2 regions of the Brevundimonas sp. UYEF29 genome follow, and region 1 is predicted to be linked to the other one. Evidence: predicted binding sites of a transcription regulator. Region 1 holds the regulator's gene; the other holds the start of a gene.
The links. Region 1 encodes HrcA, which represses chaperone genes, less so after heat shock. Its sites were predicted from a motif close to GTTAGCANTCNNNNNNNNNGANTGCTAAC; they were not measured.

Region 1 (4,294 bases):
GGTCTGGCAAGGCAAGGGCGGGGCGACCTCGCCGTTCAACGGTGCGGCGGGCGACGGTTTCGCCGCCCTGGCCCAGGCCGATCACGCCGTACGCGGCGCTATGCGGCTCGGCGCGGTGACGGTCTCTGGCGAGAGCGGCGGCGGCGATCGCCGGATGCCGCTGCGTCGTGTCGAGCAGGACGCCTCTACCTACAGTCGCGCGGCGATCGGATGGCGCGGAGCGGACGGCGGTCTGTCGTTCAGCGTGGGCGCCTTGGATGAACGGCTCGGGCCTTTGGGCGCCTTCCTGCCGGGTGGATCCGACTTCGCCCTGCCGTCACGGACCAGCTTCTATGCCTTGGGTGGCGACTGGACCCTGCGGCCGGGCCTGCGCCTGATCGGCGAGGCGGGGATGGGGTCGACGCGGATCGAGGGCCGGTTCCTGTCGATGGATCAGGCAGCGATCAGTTCGAACTGGCGGCTGGGCCTGCTGACGGGCTGTTCGATGATCTGCGACCGAATCAGCTTCACCCTGGCTCAGCCGCTCAGGATCGAGCGCGGAACCTTCTCGGCCATGCTGGCGGATGTTCCAGTCGAATATTTCGATCCGCTGACCTATTCGCGCCGCAACATCTCGGCGACGCCCAGCGGCCGTCAGATCGACTTCATCCTCGGTGGCGAACGCCGGCTGTGGGACGGGTCCAGCATGACGCTTCAAGCGGTCGCCAACCGCGAGCCGCGCCATGTCGCAGACGCGCCGCCGGAGTTCGCCTTGATCGGAGCCTGGCGGCGTCAGTTCTGACCGACGCCGCCTGACGACTGCGGATCAGGCCTTGCCGTCGAAGGCCTGACCGTCGGTGGCGGGGGCGGCGCCATAGGGGTTGGGAGCCTGGGCGCCGGATCCCTTGGCGGCGACGACCACCATGGCGGGGCGGACGGTGCGACCGAACAGTTCGAAACCGGACTGCATGGTCTGGATCACCGATCCGCCGGGCACGGTCTCGGACGGCTGTTCCATCATCGCCTGGTGCAGATGCGGGTTGAAGGCCTCGCCGGTCTGGGGCGCGACGCGCTTCAGGCCGTTGGCGTCGAAGGCTTGCAGCAGGGCCTTCTGCGTCAGTTCCAGACCGGTCACCAGACCGGCGGTCGCGCCCTCGGCGTCCTTGGGCGCAGCCATCAGGGCGCGCTCCAGATTGTCGGCGACGCCCAGCAGGTCCTTGGCGAAGCGCTGGATGGCGAAGGCGCGGGCGTCGTTCTGCTGCGTCTCGGAGCGGCGCTTCAGATTCTCCATCTCGGCGGCGACACGCAGGGCGCGGTCCTTCCATTCGTCACGCTCGGCAATCACGGCGTCCAGCGGCGCCAGATCGTCTGACGGATGGGCGTCCAGGCCGTGTTCGGCGTTGGTTTCGGCCATGTCGGCGTCCACGGCGTTCAGTTCGTCGTTAAGGGGCTTGTCGCTCACTTGTCGTTCCCGTCCAGCATCCGGCCCAGCACCCGGGCGGTATAGTCCACCAACGGAATGACACGGGCGTAGTTCAGTCTTGCGGGGCCTATCACGCCGATGGCGCCCAGAACCCGCTGTCGGCCGCTCATATAGGGCGCCGCGATCACGGCGGAACCCGAAAGTGAAAACAACCGTGTCTCCGCGCCGATGAAAATGCGCACGCCCTGGGCCGCGTCGACACCGTCCAGCAGGCCGATCAGCTGTTCCTTCTGCTCCAGATCGTCGAAAAGGACGCGGACCCGCTCCAGATCGGCCAGGCCTTCCCGTTCCTGAAGCAGGTTGGCGCGACCCCGCACGATAAGGGCGCGCTCCCGGTCGGCGCCCCCGGACCAGGCGGCGAATCCGTCCTCGACCAGGCGGGCGGCGGTCTGGTCCAGTTCACGCCGTGCGATTTCCAGCTCTTGCGCCATCTCGCGCCGGGCGTCGGCGAAGGGGCGGCCGCGCAGGCGGGCGTTCAGGAAGTTGGACGCCTCGACCAGGGTCGACGGCGTGACGCCGGCCGACAAGGTCATGATGCGGTTCTCGACCGTGCCGTCGTCGGCGACGATGACGGCCAGGGCCTGATCGCCGCCCAAGGCGACGAACTCGACATGTTTGACGCCGGAATCGCGCACCGGGCTGGAGACGACGCCCGCACCGCCGGCCAGGCCCGACAGCAGGTTCGACGCTTCATCCAGCGCCGCTTCGAAATTTCGCCCACGCCCCGCCAAGCGCCCGTCGATCTCACGACGCTCTTCCTTGGTCAGGTCGCCGACTTCTAGCAGGCCGTCGACGAACAGGCGCAGGCCCGCATGGGTCGGGATGCGCCCGGCCGAGGTGTGGGGCGCCGCCAGCAGGCCCGCGAGGGTCAGATCCTGCATGGTGTTGCGGATCGAGGCGGGCGACAGGGCGATGCCGCCCAGCGACAGCGTCCGCGACCCGACCGGCTCGCCGGTTTCCAAATAGGATTCCACGATACGACGGAAGATGTCGCGCGCCCGCGCATCCAGCCCCGCCAGACCCGAGAGGGCCAGATTCGGGGATGGGCCGGCGTCGAACGGCGGGTTTTTCGGGGCATACAGGCTCACGGTTTCAGGATAAGCACCGCCGCCACAGCTTCCAAGGTCAGACTTCCAAGAGTCCCTCCCATGCGCCATTCGCAACGCACCGACGATCAACTGCGTCCCGTGACCATCGAGACCGGCGTCAACCGCTATGCCGAGGGCTCGTGCCTGATCAGCTTCGGCAACACCAAGGTGCTGGTGACCGCTTCGATCGAGGACAAGGTGCCGGGCTGGATGCGCAACTCGGGGCAGGGATGGGTGACCGCCGAATACGGGATGCTGCCCCGCGCCACCCACACGCGCGGCCGTCGTGAAGCCGCCGCCGGCAAACAGTCGGGCCGCACGCAAGAGATCCAGCGATTGATCGGCCGCTCCCTGCGCGCCGTGGTGGACTTGAAGGCGCTCGGCGAACGTCAGGTGCTGATCGACTGCGACGTCATCCAGGCCGACGGCGGCACCCGCACGGCGTCGATCACCGGCGCCTGGGTCGCCATGAGCCTGGCCCTGAATTATCTGCGCGACGAGGGCGTGCTGAAGGCCGATCCGATCACGGACCAGGTGGCGGCCGTGTCGTGCGGCGTATGCGACGGCGTACCGGTGCTGGACCTGGATTACGAAGAGGATTCGGAGGCCGAGGCGGATTCGAACTTCGTCCTGACCGGCTCGGGCCAGATCGTCGAGGTCCAGGCCACCGGCGAGAAGCGCGGCTTCTCACGCGCCGAGTTCGACCGGCTCTTCTCGCTGGCCGAGATCGGCTGCACCGAACTGTTCACCCTGCAAAAGGCGGCCTTGGCGGCGGTGAAGCGATAGGGGGTTTCACCTCGAGGCGCGGACGGGCATCTTCGTCCGGTCAGTCCTGACCGGAGACAAGTCGATGCGTCGATTCCCCTGGCTTTCGATGGCCGCCTGCGTTGTGTTGATGGCCGGATGTCAGCGCGCTGATCCAGCCGATCAGCCTGCGTCCGGAGACACTGCTGCAAGCAGCAACGTCATCGACGCGGTTCCGCTGGCGTCGGACGCTCCGCCGCCTGCCGCGCCCGCCAAGCCGGCGGCTGCGGAGAAGGAAGCCGCCAAACCGGCCGAGGACCCTGAGGCCAGCATTCCCGAGGGTCCAGACATGCCCGCTCAGCTGGTGCCGATCAGTGAGGTTCCCTGCCGCGACGCCATCGGCGCCGCCGCCTCGGCCCGGCTGGTCGAGCGCTGCATCCAGGTCAGCCCGGCGACCCGCCCGCCCTGCAACGCCGCCAACCCCTGCGAGCTGATCCAGGGGGAGATCAACCGGTCCTGCAAACTGTGGGAACGCGACGGCGACCCGCCGGCGGCGTGCAAGCCCTAGGCTGAGCGCACCGCGCCCGCCACATCGGCCACCACCCGCTTGACCAGCGCCTCGTCGTCGCCCTCGGCCATGACGCGGATCAGCTTTTCCGTGCCCGAGGGACGCACCAGCAGCCGTCCCTGACCGCTCAGGGCCGCTTCGGCCTCGGCGATGGCGGCCTTGACCGTGTCGGTCTCCAGCGGCTTGTCGGCGGTGAAGCGGACGTTCTCCAGCTTTTGCGGCACGGGATCGAACTGGCGGGCCAATTCGCTCATCGGCTTGCCGGATTCGACCAGGACGGCCAGCACCTGCAGCGCCGCCATCAGGCCGTCGCCGGTGGTGGCGTGGTCGTGCAGGATGATGTGGCCCGACTGCTCGCCACCGATGTTGAAGCCGCCTTCGCGCATCCGTTCCATGACATAGCGGTCGCCGACCTTGGTCCGCTCCAGCGTC
Region 2 (4,294 bases), on a different contig from region 1:
ACGCCTTGCTGGCCGCCCCCGGCGACGTCGGCCTGGTCGGGGGTCGTCGCGCCAAACGCCAGGACACCGAGGCCAAGCGCCAGGCCTCGATCTGGGCCAACCGCATCCGCCGCAAACTGCTGGGCGACGACGCCGACGACACCGGCTGCGGGCTGAAGGCCTTCCGCCGCGACGTCTTCCTGCGCCTGCCCTACTTCGATCACATCCACCGCTATCTGCCGGCGCTGATGATCCGCGAGGGGTTCAAGAACCAGTATCTCGACGTGGACCACCGCCACCGCGAGGTCGGCCGCTCGAAATACACCAACTGGGGCCGCTTGCGCGCCTCGGTCTCGGACCTCCTGGGCGTGATGTGGCTGAAGACGCGGTCCCGCAAGCCGGGCGCGATTTCGGAGTTCTAGAACGCTGTCTCCTCCCCACCTCGTGGGGAGGTGGCGCGACGCCTCTTGGCGTCGTGACGGAGGGGGTCTTTCTGCGTGCAGCAGACCGCCGGTGGGACTTCAAGAGCCCCTCCACCACGCTACGCGCGGTCCCCCTCCCCGCTTCGCAGGGAGGAGACATGAAAAAGGGCGGGACCTTGCGACCCCGCCCTTCTCCATTTCAGCGTCGGAAAGCCTGGACCCCGGCCTTCGCCGGGGCGTCCGGGCGGCCCGAAGGCCGCCCTTCCGCTTAGAAGTCCATGCCGCCCATGCCGCCCATGCCGCCCATGTCGGGAGCCGCAGCGCCGCCCGACTTCTTGGGGGCGTCGGCGACGGCGGCTTCCGTCGTGATCAGGATGCCGGCGACCGAAGCGGCGTCTTGCAGAGCCGTGCGGACGACCTTGGCCGGGTCGATGACGCCCATCTGCACCAGATCGCCGTACTCTTCGGTCTGGGCGTTGAAGCCGAACGAGGACTGGTCGTTTTCCAGCACCTTGCCGACGACGATCGAGCCTTCGACGCCTGCGTTTTCCGAGATCTGACGGATCGGAGCCTGCAGGGCGCGACGGATGATCGCGATGCCGGCGTTCTGGTCGGCGTTGTCGCCCTTGACGTCGGCCAGGATCTTGGAGGCCTTCAGCAGGGCGATGCCGCCGCCCGGAACGATGCCTTCGTCAGCTGCGGCGCGCGTGGCGTTCAGGGCGTCGTCGACGCGGTCCTTCTTTTCCTTCACTTCGACTTCGGTCGAACCGCCGACGCGCAGGACTGCAACGCCGCCGGCCAGCTTGGCCAGACGTTCCTGCAGCTTTTCCTTGTCGTAGTCCGAGGTCGTGTCTTCGATCTGGCGCTTGATCTGGGCCACGCGGGCTTCGATCTCGTCCTTGCCGCCGACGCCTTCGACGATGGTGGTGTCGTCCTTGGTGATCGAGACCTTCTTGGCCTTGCCGAGCATGTCGAGCGTGACGCTCTCAAGCTTGATGCCCAGGTCTTCCGAGATGACCTGGCCGCCCGTCAGGATGGCGATGTCTTCCAGCATGGCCTTGCGGCGGTCGCCGAAGCCCGGAGCCTTGACGGCCGCGACGCGCAGGCCGCCGCGCAGCTTGTTGACGACCAGGGTCGCCAGGGCTTCGCCTTCGATGTCCTCGGCGATGATCAGCAGCGGACGGCCCGACTGCACCACGGCTTCCAGGATCGGCAGCATGGCTTGCAGCGAGGTCAGCTTCTTCTCGAACAGCAGGATGAGCGGCTCTTCGAGGACAGCCTCCATCTTGTCTGCGTTAGTGATGAAGTAGGGCGACAGGTAGCCGCGGTCGAACTGCATGCCTTCGACGACGTCGACGGTGGTGTCGGCGGTCTTGGCTTCTTCGACGGTGATCACGCCCTCGTTGCCGACCTTGGCCATCGCCTGAGCGATCAGCTCACCGATTTCCGAGTCGCCGTTGGCCGAGATGGTGCCGACCTGCGCGATTTCCGAGTTGTTGGAGACCGGCTTGGAGTTCGACTTGATCTCTTCCAGCACCAGGCCGACAGCCTTGTCGATGCCGCGCTTCAGGTCCATCGGGTTCATGCCGGCGGCGACGGCCTTCAGGCCCTCTTGCACGATGGCCTGAGCCAGGACGGTTGCGGTGGTGGTGCCGTCGCCCGCCTTGTCGTTCGTCTTCGAAGCGACTTCGCGGATCATCTGGGCGCCCATGTTCTCGAAGGCGTCTTCCAGCTCGATCTCTTTGGCGACCGAAACGCCGTCCTTGGTCGAGCGCGGGGCGCCGAAGGACTTCTGGATCACGACGTTGCGGCCCTTGGGACCCAGGGTCACCTTGACGGCGTTGGCCAGGACGTTGACGCCGCGCAGCATCTTGTCACGCGCGTCGGTGTTGAACTGTACGATTTTAGCGGCCATGCGGGCAGCTCCTATCTATATGGATTGATTGAAGAACGTCGGACGTCGGGTGCTTAGGACAGCACGCCCAGGACGTCGGATTCCTTCATGATGATCAGGTCTTCGCCGTCGATCTTCACTTCCGTGCCCGACCACTTGCCGAACAGGATGCGGTCGCCGGCCTTCAGCTCCAGAGCATTGACCTTGCCTTGGTCGTCACGGGCGCCAGGGCCGACGGAGACGACTTCGCCTTCCTGAGGCTTTTCCTTGGCGGTGTCGGGGATGATGATGCCACCCTTGGTCTTGGATTCTTCTTCAACGCGCTTGACCAGCACGCGGTCGCCGAGCGGACGGAACGCCATCGGACTTCTCCCTGTAAAACCCCCGGATCGGGGCGTTTTTGAAACGGTGTGCGGCGCTCTCGCGATCGCCGTTTTGGCAGCCAACCAGCGAGAGTGCTAACGCGGGCGGGAGTTAGGCAGAGGCGCTGGCATCGTCAAGCGGCGCGTCTCTATCGCGGCGCGAATTCTCTGTGACAAATGAACCGAAAATGAATGCCGACCTCCGGGGTCGTTCAAACTGGGAGCGATAGAACAGCCTCAACGCTGGATGCCTTCCCCGCTCTGGAATGCAGTTCGGCAACGAAAGAAGGAGACCAAGATGTCCAAGCTGCTGAAGATCACTGCGGTCGCCGCCGCCCCCGTCGTGGCCCTGAGCCTGATGGCCGCTCCGGCTTCCGCCCAATCGCGCGATCGCGACAACACCGGCCGTAACGCCCTGATCGGCGCCGCCGTGGGCGGTCTGGCCGGCGCCATCTATGGCAACGGCGATGGCAGCTATATCGCGGGCGGCGCGCTTGCCGGTGCGGCTCTGGGTGCTGTGGCCTCCAACCGCGGCTCGGGCTGCGAATACTACCGCGGCGGCCGGTGCTACCGTAACCAGGGCCACTGGGAGCGCGAGCACGGCATCGATCGCAGCCGCTCGGGCTACGACTACCGCTACGACGGCCGCCGTTACGACTCGCGCTATGACCGCCGCGACTATCGCAACGATCGCGACTACCGTTACGACCGCCGCTGGTAAGCGTTTGACAGTCTAGGTGATCGGCAGGGCCCGTCCGCAAGGACGGGCCCTTATCGCGTCAGCCCATCAACCGCGTCATCAGGGTTGCCGTGGACGGATCCAGGTCCGCCGAGGGGCCGCCCGCGTCCACGTCCTTCAGGATCGCCTTGGCCAGGACCTTGCCCAGTTCGACGCCCCACTGGTCGAAGCTGTTGATGTCCCAGATCACGCCCTCGACGAAGGTCTTGTGCTCATACAGGGCCAGCAGCGCGCCCAGGGTCTCGGGCGTCAGTCGCTCCATGACGATCGATGTCGACGGACGGTTGCCGGTGAAGGTGCGGTGGGACGCCAGGCGCGTCGCCTCCTCTTCCGACAACCCTTGAGCCAAGCCCTCGACCTTGGCGGCCTCGGTCGTCTTGCCCAGCATCAGGGCCTGCCCCTGGGCGAGCGCGTTGGACCATAGCGGCGATTCCGGCGCGTCCGCATGCGTCTTGGCGACGATCACGAACTCGGCCGGCACGACCTCCGGCCCCTGATGGATCTGCTGGAAGAAGGCGTGCTGGCCGTTGGTGCCGGGCTCGCCGAAGACGACGGGACAGGTCTGGCGCGTCACCGGCGTACCGTCGCGATGCACCCGCTTGCCGTTCGACTCCATCTCCAGCTGCTGCAGGAAGGACGGCAGACGACGCAGGGCATGGGCGTAGGGGGCGACGGTGCGGGCGGGCCGGTTCAGGCCGTCGACGTTGAACACCTGGGCCAGGGCCAGCAGGATCGGCGCGTTCCGCTGCAGCGGCGCCGAGACGAAATGGGCGTCCATTTCTGCGGCGCCCGCCAGCATCCGTTCGAACACGTCCCAGCCCAGGGCGATGCCGCACGACAGGCTGACCGCCGACCACAGGGAATAGCGCCCGCCGACCCAGTCCCGGAAGGCGAAGGT

Region 2: the regulator HrcA is predicted to act here: its motif matches at 2,730-2,758, upstream of groES (co-chaperone GroES).

The regions. Positions count from the first base shown of each region.
Region 1 is NZ_JBEPNH010000007.1:157,328-161,621, forward strand. It holds gene ABIB58_RS12385 (S8 family peptidase) at 1-781, shown strand, start outside; gene grpE (nucleotide exchange factor GrpE) at 806-1,393, opposite strand; gene hrcA (heat-inducible transcriptional repressor HrcA) at 1,438-2,496, opposite strand; gene rph (ribonuclease PH) at 2,611-3,336, shown strand; gene ABIB58_RS12405 (hypothetical protein) at 3,401-3,862, shown strand; gene glmM (phosphoglucosamine mutase) at 3,859-4,294, opposite strand, start outside.
Region 2 is NZ_JBEPNH010000008.1:56,298-60,591, reverse strand. It holds gene ABIB58_RS12680 (glycosyltransferase family 2 protein) at 1-401, shown strand, start outside; gene groL (chaperonin GroEL) at 670-2,316, opposite strand; gene groES (co-chaperone GroES) at 2,370-2,657, opposite strand; gene ABIB58_RS12665 (YMGG-like glycine zipper-containing protein) at 2,956-3,378, shown strand; gene pgi (glucose-6-phosphate isomerase) at 3,437-4,294, opposite strand, start outside.